Regions from separate parts of the Ornithinibacillus jepli genome, predicted to be linked through region 2. Evidence: predicted binding sites of a transcription regulator. Region 2 holds the regulator's gene; the other holds the start of a gene.
What was found. Region 2 encodes NrdR, which represses ribonucleotide reductase genes. Its sites were predicted from a motif close to AACACNATATATNGTGTT; they were not measured.
Positions count from the first base shown of each region.

Region 1: the regulator NrdR is predicted to act here: its motif matches at 4,498-4,515, upstream of AB1K81_RS06220 (vitamin B12-dependent ribonucleotide reductase).

Region 1 is NZ_JBFEGG010000001.1:1,192,092-1,204,816, forward strand. Features, by position in the region: gene AB1K81_RS06205 (SA1362 family protein) at 1-259, shown strand, start outside; gene AB1K81_RS06210 (patatin-like phospholipase family protein) at 278-1,168, opposite strand; gene mntR (transcriptional regulator MntR) at 1,239-1,658, opposite strand; gene AB1K81_RS06220 (vitamin B12-dependent ribonucleotide reductase) at 1,828-4,386, opposite strand; gene AB1K81_RS06225 (rhodanese-like domain-containing protein) at 4,777-5,148, shown strand; gene gcvPB (aminomethyl-transferring glycine dehydrogenase subunit GcvPB) at 5,316-6,779, opposite strand; gene gcvPA (aminomethyl-transferring glycine dehydrogenase subunit GcvPA) at 6,772-8,121, opposite strand; gene gcvT (glycine cleavage system aminomethyltransferase GcvT) at 8,139-9,251, opposite strand; glycine riboswitch at 9,342-9,422, opposite strand; glycine riboswitch at 9,426-9,526, opposite strand; gene AB1K81_RS06245 (DEAD/DEAH box helicase) at 9,684-11,348, shown strand; gene AB1K81_RS06250 (YqhG family protein) at 11,338-12,129, shown strand; gene AB1K81_RS06255 (YqzE family protein) at 12,197-12,382, opposite strand; gene AB1K81_RS06260 (shikimate kinase) at 12,414-12,725, opposite strand, start outside.
Region 2 is NZ_JBFEGG010000001.1:1,434,577-1,447,301, forward strand. Features, by position in the region: gene dnaI (primosomal protein DnaI) at 1-313, opposite strand, end outside; gene AB1K81_RS07505 (replication initiation and membrane attachment family protein) at 335-1,693, opposite strand; gene nrdR (transcriptional regulator NrdR) at 1,741-2,208, opposite strand; gene AB1K81_RS07515 (cytosolic protein) at 2,239-2,625, opposite strand; gene AB1K81_RS07520 (glyceraldehyde-3-phosphate dehydrogenase) at 2,768-3,799, opposite strand; gene coaE (dephospho-CoA kinase) at 3,926-4,528, opposite strand; gene mutM (DNA-formamidopyrimidine glycosylase) at 4,542-5,369, opposite strand; gene polA (DNA polymerase I) at 5,382-8,018, opposite strand; gene AB1K81_RS07540 (nucleotidyltransferase family protein) at 8,380-8,928, opposite strand; gene pnpS (two-component system histidine kinase PnpS) at 9,104-10,468, opposite strand; gene AB1K81_RS07550 (response regulator transcription factor) at 10,465-11,157, opposite strand; gene mdh (malate dehydrogenase) at 11,542-12,480, opposite strand; gene icd (NADP-dependent isocitrate dehydrogenase) at 12,506-12,725, opposite strand, start outside.

The sequences.
Region 1 (12,725 bases), 240 kb from region 2:
TCTTGTTAGTATCATAATAGGAATAACTATTTTTGGATTAATATATTTCTTTATTTTAGGTGGTCGTAACAAATCGACTGATGCTAAGAAGTATAAACAGGCAGTAAGACAATCGAAATCAAAATACTCACATACTAATCAAACACCTATTATAAAACAACAGCAAACTAACCCTTTGAAAAAGAAATCGAAAAAACGCCCATCACATTTACGAGTAATAGATGGGAACAAATCGAAACGGAAGAAAGCGGGCCTCTAATATTAGAAGCTCGCTTTTTTAAGTCGACCAATATCTAAGAAAATTATTAGCCACATCTCGGCCATTATTGATTAATTTTTCTTTCACATTATTATCAATTTTAAAATCAGTAGTATGAACATCTTTTACAGGAATAAAGATAATGCTCTCTTTCTGGGATTTAGCAATATATCTTGCATCATGGGCTTGTTTCATTGTGGAAAATAAAGCATGTAGCATATCTAGTGCATTTTTAATTTTTTTCGGAGAGGTATGTTGAGGGGAATCACTGAGCTTTAAACCTAGAATTGGTCGAGTTCGTTTATTTGTATCACTTTCAAATACCCATAATGGAAAATTGCTTAAAAGACCACCATCTACAATTAAACTTTTTTCTTTACTTATTCCAGTTAACTTTTTGGGCATAAAAAAATACGGAAACCCTGCACTCATTCTTACTGCTCTTGCAATTGGAAAATCATTCGGGCTAATCCCGTATATTCGTTCCAAATCATCAGGAATGACAACTAACTTTCCTAAGGTTAAATCACTGACTATTACTTTTAAATAACCTTCCTTTAGATCTCCAAAAGTATAAATCCTCTTTTTCGCTAATTGGTAATAAATCCACCTCTCAAATTTATCACCTTTGTAAAGTCCCATTTGATAATACAAAAAGAACCATTTACTCCCAGGTATGATTTTAGTAAGACTTGGTGGGTCCAAAAATTCCTCTAAATTTAGTTCATCTAATAACCGTTTAATTTCATCTCCGTTATAACCCGCAGCAATAAAGGATGCCAAGATAGACCCTGCAGATGTACCAGCGACTCGTTCAAATTCTAAGTTTTTCTCGGCTATACTTTCAAGAGCTCCAATGAAAGCATATGCTTTCACACCACCACCAGAGAAGACACCGTCTATTTTCATAAACTATCTCCTTATCACTTTTTAATTAATATGTAAGCAATAAGTATTAAAAATAGAACAATGTCAAGCTCTATTTATCATTATGTTTTTGAACAGCTTTTAAATCATCTAATCGTTTTCGGTCTTCTTTAAAATATTTTACAAGATCACCTAATCTATCAATCGAGTTCCAACTTAGATGATGCTCTATTCCTTCAACATCATTGTATATATTTTCTTCCTCAACTCCGATAATCTCAAGGAAATTCTCTAAAAGCTCGTGTCGAAAAACTAATCGTTCACCAACTTTTTTTCCTTTTTCTGTTAAGACAAAGCCACGGTATTTCTCATATAGTAAGTATTCATCTTTATCTAGTTTTTGAACCATTTTTGTAACGGAAGAAGGATGTACTTCTAAAGTTTCAGCAATATCAGAAACCCGAGCATACCCTTTAGTCTCGATTAAGTTATAAATAATCTCTATATAATCTTCCATACTTGGTGTTGGCATCCTGTTCTCCTCGTTTCATGAATAAATTTTTATCTTGCGCAACATTGTTTCCATATATTGAGGATACCGTAATTTTGAGTACGATACAAGCTTTTAGGGGAATATGACAATGACTATGATAAAAAAAGGTTATCAAACGTTTAGTTTGATAACCTCATCATTTATACTATTATAAACCACACTTCAATTGTGCTCCACAGCTAGTACATGTATTACATCCACCAATATCCTCTACATTACCTTCACGACATACTGGACAAGTGTCGCCTACTTCTGAACCAATGGTAACATCCGTTGATTTAAGTTCTTGAATCGTATCCATTAAGACAACTTTTTGTGGTTCATTAGTTTCTTCAAATAATTCTGTTTGCTCGAAATTATTTTCTTCGGCTTTTAGTGTTAGTACTTGGGAGTCACGGCTTCCATCAACATATACCGTACCACCTTTAGCACCTCCACGATAAAGTCTTCTATACACACTTTCAACTTGATCTACACTATAGCCCTTAGGTGCATTAACCGTTTTAGAGATGGAACTATCAACCCAACGTTGGATAACACATTGCGTATCGGCATGAGCCTCTGGAGATAATTCCATAGCTGTAACAAACCATTTCGGAAGTGTTGTTGAGTCTGCTTCAGGATTTGCATCGAAATATTCTTGGACAATATCTGCTTTTACTTCAATAAACTTACCTAATCTTCCGCTTCTGAAGTAGGAGAAGGAGAAATAAGGCTCTAAACCAGTTGAAACGCCAACCATTGTTCCAGTGCTTCCAGTAGGAGCAACAGTTAATAAGTGTGAATTACGAATCCCATATTTTAAGATATCTTGACGAATATCTTCTGGCATTTTTTTCATGTAGCCAGTATTAATAAATGCTTCTCTTAATTTCATTGTTTCTTCTTCATTTTCACCTACTAAGAATGGGAAACTTCCCTTCTCTTTTGCAAGTTCAATAGACTCACGATAGGCTGTTGTGGCAATCGTTTCAAAAATCTTATCTACTAGTTCATTTCCTTTTTCAGAACCATATTCTGTTTCGCAATAGATAAGTAAATCGTGTAATCCCATTACGCCTAGTCCAATACGGCGTTCACCTAGGGCTTGTTTTTTGTTTTCCGCTAAGAAATATGGGGTCGCATCAATTACATTATCTTGCATACGTACACCCGTTTTTACGGTTTCTTCTAATTTGTTGAAGTCTACTGTTTTAGATTGTTTATTTGCCATTTCACCCAGATTTACTGCTGCTAGGTTACAAACAGAAAATGGTGCAAGAGGTTGTTCTCCACACGGGTTTGTTGCAACTACTTGTTGACCATATGCTTTCGCATTAGTCATGTCATTGGCGTTATCTATGAAAAAGATACCTGGCTCTGCAGAATACGTTGCACAAACATTAATTAAGTTCCATAATTCTTTTGCTTTGATGCGGCGATATACACGGACTCCATAGCCCATTTCTTCCCATCTACGTACATCACCAACATTGTGCCAGTTTTCATTATATGCTTTCATTTCTTCTTCATTATAATTCTCCACATCAGGGAATTTAAGTTCATACCATGTATCGTTTTCTACTGCTTCCATAAATTCTTTCGTAATACATACAGAAATATTAGCTCCTGTTAAGAACTCTGGATTGTGAACAGAATAGGTACCACCTGTTCTTAATTTTTCTTCCGCTTCACGTAATACCTTATCTGTAAATCCGCCTTGTCCAGGAATGTTCTTATAATTTAAAATTCCTTGGTAGAGATCGACTTCAGTTTCTGTAAGTGGTGTGAATTTCAGCTTTTCTTGTGCAAGTTTTTTAATTTGTTCATCTTCGGTGTTCTCAATTAAATATCTTAGGATTCTAGGGTTTTGCATCTTAGAAATGATAAATTCTATGATATCAGGATGATAATCAACAAGCATTATCATTTGCGCCCCTCTGCGTGAACCTCCTTGTTCTACAAGATGAGTCAATTTTGCAATGTCATCTAACCATGATACGGAACCCGATGATTTACCATTAACACCTCTTGCTAGTGCATTACGTGGCCGTAGTGTTGATCCATTTGTACCTACGCCTCCACCTCTACTCATAATTTCCATTACTTGCTTACGGTGTTCTGAAATACCTTCTCGTGAGTCTCTAACATAAGGCATTACATAACAGTTAAAGTAAGTTACTTCCGTGTCAGAACCTGCACCATACAATACTCTTCCTGCTGGGATGAAATTAAGCCCTGCAAGTTCCTTGTAAAACTTTTCAAAGGATTGTTGACGCAATTTTTCAGTCGGTTCCACACTTGCTAATCCCGTTGCATTACGTTTTGCAATTTGTTCATAGTAGACTTCTAATGGCTTATCAATACTGTCCAATCCTCTTTTTACGACTCCAGTTTCTGCTTCTTCTCCATCTAAAACTGAAGTGTAATCAGGCTCGACCTGAACTAACGCTTCATTGTTTACCCGATCAATAGATTTAATAAATCCTAAACCTCTTGCTGGGAATTTCGGATCAGCTTTAACCGTTAGGACAACAAAGTCTCCTTCTTTTAATGTCTTTTTCTCTGTATCTTTAAAGGAATAACGGTCTAGCATGACTAACCTAGACACACCTTTATGTAGTAATTTCATATCTGGCGTTATTGGGTGTACCTGTGGAAATTGCTTAATATCTTCGTTAAGCATATCCACGTTAATGTTCGTTCTTGATTCGACAACCGTAGACATTTTATCTCTCCTTTAGACATAAGTGCAAATTCTATTAATCTAGAATTAATTACTATCACCATACCATATTTAGGTAAGATGTTTCAATATCTTGTATTTAAATTTAATACAAACACAATATATAGTAAATAAGGCACATTATATAGTTTTTGTCAACAAATGAGAAAGAGCAAAAATTGAAGAAAAACCTAGATAATTTAAGCTAGATCTGTATATTATTATCTAAATAAACTATTTTTCACATTGCGTAATATGATATGGTTATGGTATCTAATTTTCTCAACAACATTCGACATAATTACAATATACTTGTCCATAGAAAAACTTTGAAAAAATCATGATTTCAGCCTATAATAAGTAAGTACAAATGGAAAGACGGGGGATTAATAGATGGAGTATCTTTTATTAGCACTAATCATTCTTATCGTAATCACAGTGTTTCGTTACTTTAGACAACGAACTTATTTAAAAACTTTAACAGAAGATCAATTTCGTGAAGGCTACCGTAAAGCTCAACTAATTGATGTTAGAGAGCCGCAGGAATTCAAAAATGGTCACATACTAGGTTCTAGAAATATTCCAGTAACCCAAATGAAACAACGTTTAATTGAGATTCGTAAAGATAAGCCTGTTTACCTTTATTGCCAAAGCGGAGCACGTTCTGCTAGAGCTGCACAATTGCTTCATAAAAAAGGTTACGAAGATATCTACCAGTTAAAAGGTGGATTTAAAAAGTGGACCGGAAAAGTAAAACAAGGTTAGTACTATCTACAACAAAAATAAAGAGGCCTCGAATTTTAGGCTTCTTTATTTTTGTTTTAAATAAATCCATGTTTCTTCATTATTTTGGAATAATTGCCTCTTGCTAGCTTCAAAAACAACTATTAAAAAAAGCGCCACAAGATAATATCTTATGACGCATTAATATTCTACTTCTCTTTATAATAACGTAAAATCGGTTTTCTAGCAGCCGTTGTTTCATCCATCCGCTTAACTACTGTATTATGGGGGGCTTCTTGGACGATTTCAGGGTTATTTTCCGCTTCATTTGCAATTTGTAGCATTGTATCAATAAATCCGTCTAATGTTTCCTTGGTCTCCGTTTCTGTTGGCTCTACCATTAATGCTTCCTCGACATTTAGTGGGAAGTAAATAGTTGGAGGATGATATCCAAAGTCTAAAAGACGTTTTGCGATGTCTAATGTACGTACACCGAGCTTCTTCTGTCTTCTACCAGAAAGCACAAATTCATGTTTACAATGCTGTGTGAATGGTAAATCATAGGCTTTTTCTAGTTTACGCATCATATAATTAGCATTTAATACCGCATACTCGCTTACTTTCTTAAGTCCTTCTCCACCCATCGTACGTATATACGTATAAGCACGAAGGTTAATACCAAAGTTACCATAATATGGTTTTACACGACCGATTGACTGTGGACGATTATATTCAAATGTGTAAAAATCATCTTGTTTCACAATTAAAGGCTTTGGTAAAAAAGGCTCTAGTTCTTCGGAAACTCCAACCGGACCAGAACCTGGTCCTCCACCTCCATGTGGGCCTGTGAATGTTTTGTGTAAGTTAAGATGTACGACATCAAATCCCATATCCCCTGGACGAGCATAGCCCATAATCGCATTTAAGTTCGCTCCATCATAATAAAGCTTTCCACCAGCTGCGTGAACAATCTCAGCCATTTCTAGGATTTCTGTCTCGAATAACCCAAGTGTATTTGGATTTGTAAGCATTAAGGCTGCAGTGTCATCTCCAACTACTCGTTTTAAGTCTTCTAAATCTACAAGACCATTTTCGTTAGATTTTACAGTAATCGCTTCAAAACCTGCTACAGTAGCAGAAGCTGGATTAGTACCATGTGCAGAGTCTGGAACAATAACTTTCGTACGATGATAATCCCCATTTGCTTCATGGAACGCACGAATCATCATCAGTCCGGTCCACTCTCCATGTGCACCAGCTGCCGATTGAAGTGAAACGCCAGCCATCCCAGTAATTTCTTTTAACGATTCCTGCAGGTCAAACATCATTTCAAGTGCTCCTTGAACAGTCTTTGGATCTTGATATGGATGTATATGACTAAATCCGTCTAGGCGTGCAACATCTTCATTGATTTTTGGATTATATTTCATCGTACATGATCCCAATGGATAGAAGCCAGAATCAACACCATAGTTTCGATTAGATAATCCTGTGTAGTGACGAATAATATCTAATTCGCTTACTTCAGGCAAATCAGGTGCATCTTGTCTTACATACGTATCTGTTAGTTCAGCATCTAAATCGACGATAGGTACATCTATTTCAGGTAAGTTATAGCTAACTCTACCTTCCTTACTACGTTCAAAAATTAAGGCAAAATCTTGATTACTCATGGATATCCCCCAATTCTTTTACAAAAGTATCTATTTCCTCTTTTGTACGAATTTCTGTTACTGCAACTAACATATGACCTTCAAGCTCAGGATAATAAGTAGCTAAATCATAGCCACCGATAATTCCTTTTTCCAATAATTTATTATTAACAATCTGTACTGAAACTGGTAGTTTCACGATAAACTCATTAAAGAAGGAACCTTCAACTAAAACCTCGAACCCTGCTTCAATAAATTTTTGCTTAGCATAACGAGCCTTTTGCATATTAAGTTCTGCCATTTTTCGTAAGCCGTGTTTACCAATTGAACTCATCGCTACAGCACTTGCGAGAGCATTCAATGCTTGGTTAGAGCATATATTAGAAGTTGCTTTATCCCGACGAATATGTTGTTCACGAGCCTGTAACGTTAAAACAAAACCACGCAGGCCATTTTCATCCGTTGTTTGACCTACTAAACGGCCAGGAATTTTACGCATTAGCTTCTCCGTTGTAGCGAAATATCCACAATGTGGTCCACCAAATTGGGCTGGAATTCCAAATACTTGTGTATCTCCAACAACAATATCAGCACCAAATTTACCTGGTGGCGTTAAATAGCCTAAAGCTAATGGATTACTAGATACAATAAACATTACTTTAGATTGATTATCTAATAATCTTCTAACTTCTGCTAAAGGTTCAATTTGACCGAAGAAGTTAGGATATTGAATCACAACACTAGCTGTATTTTCATCTAAATTGCTCGCAAGTTGATCCAAATCAGTGCGCCCATTTAAATGATCAATATAGACAATTTCTAAATTTTGACCTTTACCATATGTTTCAATGACAGCCTGAGACTCTGGATGAATTGCTTTAGATACTAATACTTTTTTCTTTCTAGTTTGACCAGCACTTAAGTTTACGGCCTCTGCAAGTGAAGTTCCACCATCGTACATAGACGAGTTAGCAACTGGCATACCTGTTAATTCTGAGATCATCGTTTGGAATTCAAAAATAGCTTGTAATTCCCCTTGTGAAATTTCAGGCTGGTATGGCGTATATGCAGTATAAAACTCAGACCTAGAAATAATATGGTCTACTACAGAAGGGATAAAGTGATCATATACCCCTGCACCTAAGAAAGATGTATATTCCCTTAGGTTATAGTTTTTATTAGCCATTTGTACGAGTTCTTTTTTTAAATCTGCTTCACCTTTAGGAGCTTTCAATTTTAAAGCTTCCTTTAAGCGAACTTTTTCTGGAATGTCTGAAAATAATTCATCTGTAGAAGAAATGCCAATTGTGTTAAGCATTTCTTGTTTATCAGTTTCTGTCATTGGTAAATAACGAAAATCCATTTTCATTCCCTCCCCTATTAATCTTGTTTTAAAAATTTTCTAGAAATAACGTTAGCACGTAATCTACGTTTTCTAACTTGTATTTCAAGTTCTTCTCCAAGTTCAGCGAATTCTGTTTTAACTAACGCTAACCCAATATTTTTCTGTAACGTTGGTGATTGTGTACCAGAAGTAACAAACCCAATAACTTCATTTCCGTGTAAAACTTCATACCCATTACGAGGGATACCTTTATCAATCATTTCAATTCCAACTAGTTTACGTTTCGTTCCATTTTCCACTTGATCTTTTAATACTGCTTTTCCGATAAACTCAGCTTCCTTATTAACTTTAACTGCGAAACCAAGGCCTGCTTCAATTGGAGTAATCTTAGCAGATATTTCTTGACCGTATAATGGTAAATTTGCCTCAAAACGAAGCGTATCTCTTGCACCTAGTCCGATCGGTAATATACCCTTATCTTTCCCAGCTTCAAGAATTATGTTCCAAAGCTTCGGTCCTTCATCACTTGTGATATACAATTCAAAACCATCTTCACCTGTATATCCCGTTCTTGATACTAATACTGGGTTTTGTACCCCATTTATATAAACTTCTTTTTCAAATCTAAAGAATTTGATAGTGCTTAAATCTATATTCGTAATAGTTTGTAAGATTTCTTCTGCTTTTGGACCTTGTAATGCTAGCTGCGCAAATTCCGATGAAACATTTTGAATAGTTACTTCGTCTTCATTAAATTGATTATTTTTTACCATCCATTCAAAGTCTTTCTCTGTATTCGCTGCATTTACCACAACTAAATATTCACAATCTCCTAGCATATAAATTAGAAAATCATCTACTGTACCGCCATCTTCATAACACATCAAAGCATACTGTGCTTTATTCGGTACTAATTTGGATACATCATTAGTCGTAACATATTGTAAATAATCCTTTGCCTTTGGTCCTGTTACTAAAATTTCACCCATATGGGAAACATCAAATAAGCCCGCTTTTGTTCTTGTTGCTTCATGTTCTTCTTTGATGCTAGAAAATTGAACTGGTAAATCCCATCCACCAAAGTCAATTGTCTTTGCCCCAAGCTTTTCATATTCCGGAAAAATTGGGGTTCTTTTCAGTTCACTCACAATTTCCACTCCCTTTATAATTTTCTAATTTTTCCCCATAAAAATAGAGACAGTATAATAAGGGGCTAATTCCTCCCTTTTTCATACTGTCTCTGTCCTGTAACCAGAAAGTTTAGCATTTAAAAAATGCGTGCTTCGTGGGTGGTTTACATATGTAAACACTCTCCAGAGGTGCGTCCTACAGAAGTTCTTTTGCCTGAGAGATTCGCATAATTGCTTGCTCCTTCGGCGTTACTAATCGTACAACGAAGAGTAATCTCTCCCCCTGTATTCATCCGCGTCTTATGAAATTCTCACTTTTGGTTATACTATGTATCAAAACTTTTAACTTAACCCTTAAGATTTCGCTTTCATTATACCACACAACTATTAAAATGTATCCTTTATATTTAATAGGACGAATAGGAAACTACTGAATAAAGGAAGTATAGAATGAAACCTATAGAAATCAATTACGATTCAAGCTTTATTGATACGTTAGAAGAAAAGTTAGATCAGGATGGTCCATTTTCATCTTGGGAGCTATTTAAAATGGCATATAGTGCTGAACTTACAACCATTACAAAAGATTTTCATGGTTTACGAGCTTTGGAGTTTTTACCACAAATGGAATTTCTACCACACCAAATTGAAACTGCTAAACAAGCCATTGAAGAAATGAATGGCCGTGCTATTTTGGCTGATGAAGTTGGATTAGGAAAAACAATCGAGGCTGGACTTATCTTAAAAGAATACATGATCCGAGGGCTCGTAAAAAAAGTGCTTATCCTTGTACCGGCTTCACTGGTAAATCAATGGGTTAAAGAATTAAATGAGAAGTTTTTCATTCCAGCTGCAACTTTTCGAAAATCTTACCCGTGGGATCAATACGATATTATTGTTACTTCGATAGATACAGCTAAACGTTCTCCACACAGAGAAGCGATTTTAGATATAAATTATGACTTTATCCTTATTGATGAAGCACATAAAATTAAAAACCATAAAACGAAAAACTATGAATTTGTACGGGCATTAAAGAAAAAATATTGCTTGTTACTCACCGCAACCCCAGTTCAAAATCAATTGATTGAAATTTTCAACTTAGTTTCGATTTTAAAACCAGGTCATTTAGGAAATTATGAATCATTTTTAGAGAAATATGGAAAAGACCGAAAACGATTAAATCAGGATGTCTATTTAAAGCAGCTTGTACAAAAAGTTATGGTGCGAAATACAAGGAAAGATACTCTGCTTGATAAGGCAAAACGTCATATTGAAACAGTGTGGGTTGATTTTACTCCTGAAGAATATGACGTCTATAATGAGCTCGATCGTACTTTCCAGCCGTTTTCTTCTTTTTCAAAGATTACCTTCTTACGTGAGCTATGTTCTTCAAGAGAAGCATGCTACCTCTCTCTTCAAAAATTTATAAGAGATGAGGAAAATCAAGGAAGAGAAGTTCTGGAGCCTATTATAGATAAAATTGGACAATTACCACATCACGCAAAAGCACAAAAAGTTGTGGATTTAATTAAACAAATTGGGGATGAGAAAGTCATTATTTTTACTGAGTATCGAGCATCTCAGCTATATCTTCAATGGTATTTACAACAATTTGGTATTACTTCTGTTCCATTCCGGGGAGGATTTAAACGAGGAAAGAAAGATTGGATGAAGCAACTTTTTAAAGATAAAGCACAAGTGTTAATTGCTACAGAGGCTGGTGGGGAAGGTATTAATCTACAATTTTGTAATTTCATGATAAATTATGACCTCCCCTGGAATCCAATGCGGTTAGAACAACGAATTGGTAGAATTCACCGTTATGGACAAGAAAAAGATGTATACATTTATAATTTTGCCATCCGTAATACACTGGAGGAACATATTATGACATTACTTTATGAGAAGATTGCATTATTTGAAAAAGTAATTGGACATTTGGATGCTATATTGGCTGAACTAAATATTGATAATTTTGAAGATGAAGTACAGAGTATAATGAACGAATCGTCTTCTACTGGGGAAATGAAGATTAAACTAGATAACTTAGCATCAATTATCCATCATACACATCAGAATACGTTCCAAGAGGAGTCTCAATATGGCAATTAACTTAAATTCTTTCTTAGAAGACTATTTCACTGCTCATCATTGTGACATCATTTCCAATCACGATGGTGTTTTAAAGGTTCAATTAAATGAAGAGATGGACCGAGCGTTAATGAACAGGCCTTTTTACTGGCATTACATAAAGAAAATGGGTAGAGAAGGTGACCCAATGCAGCTTACTCTTATTACGAATCAAGATTCTTTAGAAGAAAAGGGAGAAAGAATCCATTTTGGTAGTCCTAGACTACAACAGATATTAAATCACTTAAAAGAAAACGAGCGATTTACAAGAGTTTTCGAAGTGGTTCATACAAATCAAAATACTCCATTACACCCTTGGCTAGTTGTTAATATAAAAATTAGTTATATTGGAAAGCTTAAAAAAGATGAGATATTTTCAATTGGGTTAAATTTGATTAATGGAATCATGCAAACAGAAATGATGGATTCCTTGCTAACTAAGAATTTTCAAATGCAGATATCTGATTATTGTTACACGATTACTCCAATTATCAAGCCGAAAAGCGGTTTTAATCGCATATTATCTGTTATCAATCAATATATACAAGATAACGATCATGATTGGGCAAAAGAGTCTCTTGAGCAATTAGATAATGAAATTGAATTAATAAAACATTTTTATGAAGGAGATCGAAAAGAAGACTTGAATCAAATGGAGAAAGAGCTACAGGATCTAAAAGATCGCTATCAACCTAAGGTAGATATTAAAGTAATTAACGGAGGAATTTTCTATTTAAACACGAATACAAAGTCTCATTTATAGTTAATTAATAAGGATGCCTAATTAGGGTCTGAGCACATGCAATTCAGACCCTACTATAAAGACACCCTCATTGAGCACGCTTAAAAATGGATTTAATAGCTAAAGGTAACACACCAAACCACTTGTTACCAATTGGTGGTTGTGGTTTATTTGCTTTTTGTTCAATCCTTCTCTGTCTACGTTCTTCTTTTGGAAGATCCATATAAGATACAACTTGCTGTGTCATAAATTTCACATAATCATTTCCTTTAATTCTTACCACCCCTTTTATATAAAGATTATTTTTATTCTTCACATGATAAAAATCCATTATACGTATATATGTTTACAATTTCTTCTACTATTTCATCTAACGATTTGTCATCACAAATAATTACATAATCAGCAACCTGTTCATAAAGCGTAGTTCTTTTATTAAAAAGTGCTTCATTTTGATTAGTATCTTTCCATAAAGGACGACTATGGTCCCTCCTCAATCTTTTTTGTATGACCGTAAAGGACGTCTTCAGATAAATCAATTTTCCTTTTTCTTTCATGTATCTTATATTTTCTTCTCTTTCCACAACTCCTCCTCCAGTTGCAACTAATACTTTATC
Region 2 (12,725 bases):
TACGATTATGACACTTCTCATAGGATAAGTGAATTTCATTATTTTCTACACTGAGAATAGGAGAATATCCTTGTATCATATTTTTACATCCACCTAAAGAGGAACATTGATCACATTGCTTTGACTGCGTGGTATACTCATATAATTTAATTAGATTTTTTTCAATTTCCCGTTCTGGAAGCTCTGGATGTAACGATAGAAATTCTTTTATTTCAGGATTATTTAATACTTCATTTTTTATCCTATTATAATTTTCCTGGAAATTTTCGTTTCTTTCCATCCATTTTTTTAATTCAGATTGTACTGGTTTCATGTCAATCATCCTTGGTACTCATTATTTTTTCGAACTGTCAGCGTACTCTTGTAAGAGAGAAGCAATTTCATCTTTTTCACGTTCTAAATCTATTGTTGCTTCAGCTTTTGCTTTTACTGTATTTTGTTTCCGTTCCTTAAACCATTCCGGAATTATTTCCGTTTTGTTGCTTTTCTTATTATAATTTTGATAGTTTTGCTGTTTTTTCTCAGTAGCTATACGATACCGTTCTATTTCTTTTTTCGCAAACATCATGGCTTCTCTAGCCGTCTTTAGATTTGCTCGCGACCAATGACTAGCAATTTTTTCTAAATAGGCCTTTGAGAGCTTCATATTAGTTTGGAGCAAAACATAATGAATTAATACATTCATTACCGGCGAAGGCAACCCTTGGGTTGTCATAATTTCACGAATTACTTTTAGATCTGGTTCTGATGCATAATTTCCACTTGATAGTTCTTCAAGCAGTTGCTTAGGTGATATATTTTCTAAATGACGGATGAGTTGTTCTTCTTTAGATACAGGCTCTTTTGGAACATGTTTCTCTACTTGTGTTTGATTAAAAGGCTTTGAAGTCAGTTGTACGGTCGCTTCTCTACGTGAAGTTTTAAAACTATCATGGCATGCTTCTTTAAACTCTTCTATATCAAGCCTATTTTCATCTGTTAATGCCCAAAGCACACATTTCTCAATTTCATATTCTGAAAGTCCATATAACTGCATCATTTGATTCATTATTCGTTTATTTTCCGAAGTTAGAACTCGTTTATAAGGAATCATTCGTGCTTTAAGCATTTGTTCCATCCATGAAAAATCCACCGATTCTAATTTTGGTCCAGTACTTTCAGGAATACGATTAATATTTTGCATTGGAGTTACTTCAGTTTGAATGGTCTCAAATACATCTCCGAAAGAAACGGTTATATTATTTCCAGCAGGCTGTTTAATACTTCTGGAATAACAAGATCTTAAAAGAGAAAATTTATCTTTTCCAATATGATGATATAATAATTGCGAAAGCATTGCATCTTGGAAAAAATCAGAAGGTGAAAAAGGAACTTGAAGGATATAATGAAAATTAGTTTGCTCAAGCGTCTTGTCTTCAAACGTTTTTAACAAACCAATTCCCTCCAACTTCAATCTAGCTTCATAAATCTCAACCAGGGAAATATTTAAGTAATTCATTAATGTATGGTGGGTTTGAATCGATACTTCTTTTTGAAAATCCATTTCATGTAAAAGTGTTTGATAAAGCATAACTGCCTTCATACCAAGCAATGGCTGATAAAGATGGGTTAATGATTTTGAATAATCAACAGGCAAATTACCATGCAAATCAACAGTATAACCATCCACTGGCAATATTTTTCCTATGTTCATCTTAACCCTTCTTTCTACGATTTTTACTGCAGATGTTTCAATTTTTATTAGGAATTCTTTTTATCTGTTTGAATTAAGTCTTTTAATTCATCAAGGAAAACATTAATATCCTTAAACTGACGGTATACAGACGCAAAACGGACATATGCTACGTCATCAACACCGGAAAGACGTTCCATTACCATTTCTCCAACTTCTTCACTATCAATTTCTGATGCTCCAGTATTACGTAATTCCTTTTCAACATCAAAAGCAATTGACTCAATCTTCTCTATCGAAACTGGCCTTTTCTCACAAGCCTTTATTAATCCTCGAACAAGTTTTTCTCTACTAAATTCCTGTCTAGTACCATCCTTCTTCACAACAATAAGTGGTACCTCTTCAATTCGTTCAAAGGTAGTAAAACGATACCCACATTTCTCACATTCTCTTCTTCTACGGATAGAACGTCCTTCTTCTATTGGTCTTGAATCTAGTACTTTTGTATTTTTATTCTGGCAATTTGAACATCTCATTTAATTAACCCCATTCATCTAACAATCACATTAAATTTTATCGATTAAAGGTAATTCTTTATTTAATTTTTCATATAGTTCTTTGACCACTTTAGAACTATATCCAAAATCAAACGGTAAAGCTGATTCACTAGAAACGGTAAAATCAATCGCAGTTTGATATGGACGAACCATAATAACAGTAGCAATGACGAAAGCTTTTTTCCCTTTTACAATATAAAAACTTAATTCACCATGCTCTGAAGAAACGGAATTAAGTTCATATTTATTCGATCTATTCACTAGATCTTGTAACATAGCAAGTCCCTTGTCTTTCGTCGTTTTATAATAATGGGTTTGCAATTCTTTATCCCAATGTTTATCTGATGTTTCAGCTTGGTTATAAAAAAAACGTGATATCTTCTTACCAAAAGACATGCCATCCACTCCTAGTTAATCTGACTAGTTCCGTATACTATAACTCTATTTATTTTAACATGTTTTACAAATTATCCCTAGTAAAAATTTAAAATCAAAAAGAGCTGGGAATGGCCCAACTCTTAAATCTACTTACATATTTTTAGGAAACGGATACATTTTTAGCCTTTAAGAAACTACCTACATACTTAACAAGATCAACCACTCTTGCTGAATAGCCCCATTCATTATCGTACCATGCTAACACCTTGATTTTATTGTCTTCCATTACCATTGTAGATAAACCATCAATTATAGCAGAATAATCAGAAGTTGTATAATCAATAGATACTAAAGGCTCTTCACTATATTGAATGATACCAGCTAATTCATTAGCAGCTGCCTCACGAAATATATTATTCACGATATTAGCCGTCACAGGTTCTTCGACGTCCACAACTAAATCCACTAATGATACATTGGGTGTTGGAACGCGTAGAGCCATTCCATGTAATTTCCCCTTAAGATGTGGCAATACTTCACTTAACGCTTTCGCAGCACCTGTGGAAGTTGGTATTATGGATTGTGTACATCCCCTTGCACGACGAAGATCTTTATGTGGATTGTCTAAATTCTTTTGGTCATTTGTAAAGGCATGAACAGTCGTCATTAGTCCATTTTTAATTTTGAAGTTTTCATCTAATACCTTTACTACTGGAGCCAAACAGTTTGTTGTACATGATGCATTGGATATAACGTCATCGTTTTCTTCATCATAACTACTATGGTTTACTCCCATTACTATTGTCTTATCAACTTGCTTGCCTGGTGCTGTAATGACAACTTTTTTTGCACCTGCAACTAAATGTAAACCAGCTGATTCTTTTGTTTTAAATTTCCCAGTTGCATCAATTACTACATCAATAGCTAACTTAGACCAAGGTAATTTATCAGGTTCTCTAGAGTTTACAAGTTCAATTCGTTTTCCATTTACTTCAAGTCCATTCTGAACTGCTTTAACTTCTTCTTTGAATTTCCCGTGAACACTATCATATTTAATTAGGTGTGCTAACGTTTCTGGTGGATAGCTAGCATTAATCGCTACAACCTCTAAATTAGGATCAGTAATCGCTTGCCTAAATACCATTCTCCCAATTCTTCCTAATCCACTAATAGCAATTCGAGTTTTACTCATTATAAGTCCTCCTGATTATGATATACTAATGACTTGAAAATTCAAATATAGTATAACACATTAACGATAAAATGTAAGCATAAATACAAAAAACTCAAAGGACTTTCATTATCCTTTGAGTTTTTCTCATAGTTGTACTTCCCATTTGTTTAAAACATCTTTAAGCTGAGCAAAAGTATTCTCTTTTGAACCGTTGTTATCTATAGTTGCATCAGCAAGTTTCACCTTTTCCTTAACCGGAATTTGTGAATGAATTCTTTGTAATGCTTCTTCTTTTGAAGAACTATCTCGATTCATTAGTCTTTGCAATTGAACCTCTTCATCAACATATACAACGAGAACTTTATCAACCATATGTGTTAGTTTACTTTCAAAGAGTAACGGAATATCCATCACAACACATTTTTCGCCTGCATTAATGTAAGCTTCCTTTAGCTCCAACATACGATTTCTAACCGCGGGGTGTACAATAGCATTTAATTTTGCCCGTTTTTCCGTCTCGGTAAAAATAATCGAACCTAATTTTTTTCGATCTAGTGTACCGTCTGGTAGCAAAATTTCTTTGCCAAATTCTTTTATAATATCTTGGAGTGCACCTTCACCAGGCTCTACTACATCTCTTGAAATTTGGTCAGCGTCAATTATCGGAATTTCTAATTCCTTAAACATGGATGATACGGTACTTTTCCCACTTGCAATACTTCCAGTTAATCCTATTACTAATGGCATTGTAAAATCTCCTTTAAAGCTTTTGACAGTTCAAGCAAACATGAGTGCCCCTGCCACCAACCTTCATTTTCGTAATGGATTTGCCGCAATTAGGACACTCTTTATTTTCTTGGCCATAGACAGACAATTCCTGTTGGAACATTCCCATTTCACCTTGACTATTCACATACGATCTTATAGTCGTTCCACCTTGAGCTACTGCTTCTTCCAAAGTTAAGATAGCTTGTTTTCGTATTTCTTGTACTTCTTTTTTAGTAAGTTTATTCGCTTTTCGTAAAGGGTGAACTCGTGCTTTAAATAACGTTTCATCTACATAAATATTTCCTAAACCAGCTACGATTGATTGATCTAACAATACTGCCTTAATGGAGCGGTTAGTAGATTTAAGTTTTTTATAGAAATAATCTGCTGTAAAGTCTTCATCAAAAGGATCTGGTCCGAGCTGATTCAAAGGTTTTTGAATAAACTCTTCCCCCTTGTTTACGATATGCATCGTACCGAATTTTCGAACATCGTTATACCTGAGTTCTTCTTCAGTTGTAAAGGAAAAAATTACGTGGGTATGTTTTTTTACAGGTTCATCCTTATAATGAACACTGTATTTCCCTTCCATTCTCAAGTGAGAAATTAACGTGTAATTATCTAACTCAAATAAAAGAAATTTTCCTTTTCGTTTTATATCTTGAATGGTTTGACCTATTAACAGCTGTTTGAAATGTTCAACATCATCTGGTTTTTTTATGATTTTTCCCCAATACACGTTAACTTCGTCTATTGTTCGATTTAACACAAACCGTTTTAGTGTGTTTCGTATTGTCTCAACTTCTGGTAACTCTGGCATTTAAATTTCTCCTTATTTCGCATCATACCAGCTATTGCCAAAAGCATAGTCTGCCTTTAATGGGACATTTAACTCGACTGTGTTTTCCATCATAGCTGGAACAATTTCTTTCAGTTTCTCAAGTTCTTCTTTAGGTGCTTCTAAAATCAACTCATCGTGTACTTGAAGAAGAAGACGAGCTTGCATGTTTTCTTCTAATAATTTTTTTCGTAAATCAATCATTGCCTTTTTAATAATATCGGCTGCTGTACCTTGAATTGGAGTATTCATTGCCGTTCTTTCAGCAAAACTTCTTAAATTAAAGTTTCTACTTGTAATTTCAGGTAGATACCTTCTACGATTCATAAGTGTTGTAACATAGCCTTTATGCTTTGCTTCCTGAACAATATCATCCATATAAGCTTTGACTCCCGGATAACTTTCTAAATAACGTTCAATAAATTTTTTGGCTTCCTTACGAGTAATTCCTAGGCTTTGAGAAAGTCCAAAATCACTAATTCCATATACAATTCCAAAGTTAACCGCCTTAGCTTGTCTACGCATATTAGAAGTGACTTCATCCTTTCCAACATGGAACACTTCCATTGCAGTCTGTGTATGAATATCTTCACCGTTTTTAAATGCAGCAATTAACTTTTCGTCGTTAGCAATATGTGCTAATACACGTAATTCAATTTGCGAATAATCGGCAGCAAACATAATCCAATCGTTCTCAGAAGGGACAAATGCTTGTCTAATCTTTCTACCTTCCTCAATTCTAATCGGGATATTTTGCAGATTAGGATCAATGGAACTTAATCGACCAGTTTGAGTTAACGCCTGATTATAGCGGGTATGGATTTTACTCGTTTCCTTATCGACTACTTTAAGTAAACCTTCTATATATGTAGATTGTAGTTTACCTAGTTGGCGATAAAGTAGTATTTTTGAAATAATATCATGCTGTGGTTCCAGTTGCTCCAAGACATCTGCCGCAGTAGAATACCCTGTTTTTGTTTTCTTAATCACAGGTAAACCGAGCTTTTCAAAAAGGATAGGGCCAAGCTGTTTCGGTGAATTAATATTAAATTGTTCTCCTGCAAGCACATAGATTTCCTGTTCCACTTCCTCTAGACGCTTTTTTAATTCTGTACCCATTTCCTCTAGTCGCGGTACATCTACTAAAACTCCAGTATGTTCCATCTCAGCTAAAATAAGTGCTAAAGGCATTTCAAGTTCTTTTAAAAGGGAGTAAAGTTCATATTCTTGAAGCTCATCATCCATCTTATTTTCTAACTTTCTTAATACATCCGTCTTACGTACGATATGGTCTGCTAGTGCCTCTTGTTTTGGAACCTTCATTTTAGCTCCTTTTCCATATACTTCTTCATCATATTGGACAGTTCTAAAGCCCAATCGATGAGCAATAGACGGTATGTCATGGTTATTTTCAGAAGGATTAAGTAAATATGATGCAAGTAGAACATCAAAAGTTACTCCCTTTAGATGTATCCCCTTCTTTAATAAAGCAACAACTGATTGCTTTGCATCAAACACAATTTTCTTTTTCACTGGATCCTCTGCCCATTTTTTAAATTCGATTGAGTCCAAGGCAACTTCTGTCGGAATAAAGTATGCCTGATTATCGTTTACTATTCCAATTCCTTCAATCGGCGCTGTATGATAGCTATCTGAAAGCATCTCAATGACTAGTGCTTCTTCACCTGTAAACATGTCAGAATGGACTTGTTCTACTATCGTATAATCCAAATCTTCAAGTTCTTCCTTCGTTTCTTCTGCCATTTCATCCGTAGTTACTCGACTTAACAAGGATTGGAAACCTAAATCTTTAAAAATCGTTGCTACTTCCTGATTCGGATACCCTTCATAGGATAAATCATTAATGGATACTTCAATAGGAGAGTCACAATTTATTGTAGCAAGCTCTCTACTCATAAAGGCATCCTCTTTATGATTCGTTAAATTCTCCTTCAATTTCTTCCCACTAACTTCATCTAAATGTTCATATAAATTATCGATAGTTTCATATTGCTTGAATAATTTTGTTGCTGTTTTTTCACCGACTCCTGGGACTCCTGGAATGTTATCAGAGTTATCTCCCATTAAAGCTTTTAACTCAATAATTTGTTCTGGTGTTATTTCCATTTTCTCTAATAAATAGTCCGGAGTATATGCCTCTACTTCTGAGATCCCTTTTTTTGTAACATTTACCGTTACTTTATCGGATACGAGTTGAAGCATATCCTTATCACCGGAAATAACCTCTACTTCAAAATTGTTTTCTTTTCCTTGTTTTGCAAGAGTACCAATAATATCATCTGCTTCATATTGTTCAAGTTCATAATGACGTATATTAAATGCTTTTAATAATTCCTTTACTAGTGGAAACTGTTCTGACAGTTCTGGTGGAGTTTTTTGTCTTCCACCTTTATATTCTTTGTATGTACTATGTCTAAACGTCGTTTTACCTGCATCAAATGCAACTAGCATATGGGTTGGCTTTTTTTCTTCTAAAATTCTTAGTAGCATCGTTGTGAACCCGTAAACTGCATTCGTATAAACGCCTTTATCATTATTTAATAAAGGTAAAGCAAAGAAAGCACGGTATATAATACTATTTCCATCTATTAAAACCAATTTTTTAGTCATTAGTAGTTCCTCCTTCTTCGTATCAGGCAGCTTTTCATCTATTTTACCATTTACATAACTTTACGTAAAAAATTTGACTGAATAGGTTCATACCGTGTTAAAAAGCGTATTAAGTTGATTCTTCGAGTGACAAGTATATGTGAAGGCTCAAGCGGGATGATAGGCATTGGTGAGACAAAGGGCTAGGGTTTCTTCGGGCGGATGTCGGGCCTGTGGTGAAAATAAAAAGCTGAGTATTCTCGCCACGAGATAGGTTATTTGGTTTAAAGAACATGAAAAAATGGAGAATCTACTATTATTCGAGGCTTAAGTATATTATTGCAAGACTACAAAACATGGTGAATCTATTCATCTTTTCTAACTAAATATTTAATAATTTTTTAATTCTCTGTTTTAGTTCGAACGGTAATGGCCTTTCTAATCCTTTAACTAGTAATTGTGGGTGTTTAACACCATACTTTAGAAAATGATTTTCTAATAGAATTGCTTTTGGTTGTTTATTTGGAATTAACCAATACAATATATACCAGTCTTCAAGCGAACAGAGTGGAATTCGGACCCCTTCTACCTTTTTATATTCTACAATTGATTCTTGGTTTATCGGTAATGTATAAACACCTTCACTATGTTCAATAGCAAAGCCCCCCATTATATCAATAGTAACCTGATCCATACGATACTTAGAAAAAAAAGCTGTCTTAAATGGCTTGAGACTTTTTGCTTCTTGTGACTCAGCCATGCTAAACATTATGCTATTAAACTGTGTCGTATTTTTTTCGTCGACCAATATATCTATATCATTCGGCTTATCAATTAAATGATGGAAGTTCAATAAAAGAGAGCCACCCACTCCCCACATGTTGTCTGTTTGGTTTACTTTTTTTCCAATAAGCGATAACGTCTCTAACATCCTATTTCTCCTAACGATGATAATAAACTTGTGAAGTGACATATTAATCATTACTATATAATTCATTAAATCCTCTTTACTCGTAACTAGACTATATAGAAACTATAACGCACTATTTAATTAATATAAAGAGGCTAACGTATTCAAGACAAAAACACTCTCAGAGAGAGTGTTTTTAATTCTTCGGAAAATAAATATGAAAAGCCGTACCTTTATTTACTTCACTTTCTACTTCTACTTTTCCATTATGCAATTCGACGATATGTTTCACAATCGCAAGTCCTAATCCTGTACCACCGGTGTTCCTACTCCGGGCTTTATCCACACGATAAAACCGTTCAAATATTCTTGGTAACGATTCCTTTGGGATGCCAATCCCAGTATCTTTAACCATTAAATGAATATACTCCTTTTGTTCCTCTGCTATTAACGTTACTTCTCCACCATTTGGGGTGTAATTAATCGCATTAGCAAGTACATTGATCATAACTTGTTTAACACCAGAACGGTCTGCTTTAAATTCAAGACCATCTACACTTTCAACCTTAAGTGTTATACCACTACTTTCTGCTTGTTGTTTAAGAACCGGTATCACTTCGTCCATCAATTCTGAAAAGTGAAGGTTCGCTAATTCTAATCTAGAATCTTCTTTTTCAAGTTTGGATAATGATAATAAATCTTCTATTAAAGTCTGAAGTCGTTTACTTTCTTCATTTATAATACTTAAGAATTGTCTTGCCGTATCTTTATCATTTAAATCCTCATCAAGTAATGTCTCGGAAAAGCCTCTTATTGACGTAATTGGTGTTTTTAATTCATGGGAAACATTTGCTACAAAGTCTTTCCGCATAGACTCCAATTTCTTTAATTCCGTAATATCATAGAGTACAAGAACTGCACCTTTTAATATATTTTTTTCATCAAATATTGGAGCTCCCATAATTTCAAAATATTGCTCATGATCACTTTCTACAATAACAGAATCTTTTACTTTCTCTTCATATAAAAAAGTCTGTTGGATAGCTTTATGGATTTTCTCGTTATCCAACACATCATAATACAAGTAACCTATATAGTCCTTTTCTTTCTTTCCAAAGAGACTGAGAAAATTTTTGTTTACTAAATGAATATATCCTTTTTCATCAATTAGGATTAAACCACTTTGAATATTTTCAATGACCGTCGTTAATTGTTCTGCTTGCATTTTTTCATTAATAGATAATTCACTTAAGCTTCGAGCCAGTTTGTTGATTTTCATTAGCAAAGAAGCCATACTACCAGTTACAGGGTGATGCATTCTAGCACGAAAATTCCCCTTCACTAACTCGTCTAACGTATCCGTTGCTTTTCGAATTGGTTTTACATAATTGTCAAAAACGAAATGCAACATCATCATGAGGATAATATATTCTGTTAAAAGTACTAAAACCAATACAATGTAATTATTCATAAACTGACTAAATACAATCCCTGTAAATGCTACAATGATAAAGATGATAATTGCATAACGAAATATCGGTTTTAAGGATAAAAACCTCACGTTGGATCCTCCATTTTATAACCCAACCCACGAATCGTTTTAATATAAATCGGCTTTTTCGTATTGGGTTCAATTTTTTCTCTTAGATGACTTACATGCACATCGACTATTCGAGTGTCTCCAACAAAATCATAGTCCCATACAGCTGATAATAGCTGATCTCTTGATAACACTTTATCCTTATGTGTTGCTAAGTAGTGTAACAGCTCAAATTCCTTACGTGTAAAGGTGAGCACTTCTTCATTTTTCTCTGCTTCATAGCGCTCTGGGAAAATTGTCAGATCACCAATTTTAATATTTTTCACAGTACTTGGTACAGTGACATTAGTTCTCCTTAGAATTGCTTTAATTCGGGCAATTACTTCTTTAGGGCTAAATGGCTTTGTTAAATAATCATCTGCTCCAATTTCTAACCCTAATACTTTATCAAACTCTTCGTCTCTTGCAGTTAACATTAAAACGGGTGTATCAATATGATTTCTTCTTAAATGCTTACAGACTTCGATCCCATCCATTTCAGGAAGCATTAAATCAAGGATGATAAAATCATAGGTATTCTTATCTGCTTTCCGTATAGCTTCAAGTCCATCATAGGCAACATCAGTTGTAAACCCAGATTTTTCAAGATTAAATTTTAACAATGTTACAATAGATATTTCGTCGTCTACAATAAGAACGTGTTCATTCATTCGACTAATTCCCCATTTCTATTATGTTAACAATCCTTTTTATCTATCTTCATCTTACAATGAAACATGAATAATTAAAATAATAGATAACTATTGTAAATAAATTTTTACATTATGTATTAGTAGGATGTCCTAATCGTATTTAGAACATCCTTATTTTATAGCCTTCATCCAATCTGTTAATTGCCTTACTTTCGGGATTAATCTCATAAATAACTGCTGCATATTTTCAATAAAGGTTTAGTCTTTAAGATGAAAGTTCCTCATATGCAAGCATTACATTTTTCCAAAGCTTCAATTGCACCAATATCTAAAATGCTAGTTTCTAACAGACAAAAAGAGCTCCATTCCACTGGATGCGTAGAATGAAACTCTTTTTTTAATTTATTCTAAAACCGCTAAAACGTTCTTAACAGATTCAGCAGAATTATCAAGGGCTGCTTTTTCTTCTTCTGTTAAGTCTAGTTCGATGATTTGCTCGATTCCATTACCACCTAGTATTGTAGGTACTCCTAAGTAAATATCGTTATACCCATATTCACCTTCTAGATATGCAATTGATGGTAAAACACGACGTTGATCTTTAAGAATTGCCTCTGCCATAACACTTAATGATGCAGCAGGGGCATAATATGCACTACCGTTGCCGAGTAAGTTAACGATTTCTCCGCCACCTGTACGTGTTCTTTGCACGATTGCATTTAAACGGTCTTTAGAGATTAACTTTTCTAATGGAATCCCACCAGCATAGGAATATCGGGTTAATGGAACCATGTCATCTCCATGGCCTCCTAATACGAAACCAGTAATATCTTTAACAGATAAATTTAACTCCTGGGCAACAAATGTACGGAAACGCGCTGTATCTAATACCCCAGATTGACCGATGACTCGCTCTTTTGGGAATCCAGACTCTTTAAATACAGTATACGTCATCGCATCAACTGGATTAGTTAAAACAACTATTATCGTATCTTTTGAGTATTTCACAATCTCTTGTGTTACAGATTTCATAATTTTAGCATTTGTATTCACTAGATCGTCTCTACTCATTCCTGGCTTCCTAGCAATACCTGCAGTAATAATTACTATATCTGATTCCTTCGTATCCTCATAATTGGAAGTTCCGATAATATTAGCATCAAAGCCTTGAACTGGACTTGCTTCTAACATATCAAGGGCTTTACCCTTTGTTGGATTTTCCATATTAGGAATATCCACGAGAACAATATCTCCGAGTTCTTTTTGAGCTAGCATTAATGCCGTTGTTGCACCTGTAAATCCTGATCCGATTACTGATATTTTTTTACGCTTGTTTCCCATTGTAAGTTGCCTCCTTTGAAGTTAATTAATCCATATTCTTAATTAATTCATTAGCAAACTCAGAACATTTTACTTCTGTAGCTCCATCCATTAGACGAGCAAAGTCATACGTTACAACTTTAGAAGCGATTGTTTTATCCATTGCTTTAGTAACTAAATCAGCTGCTTCTCTCCAACCAAGGTGTTCAAGCATTAATACACCAGATAAGATTACAGATGAAGGGTTAACTTTATCTAAGCCAGCG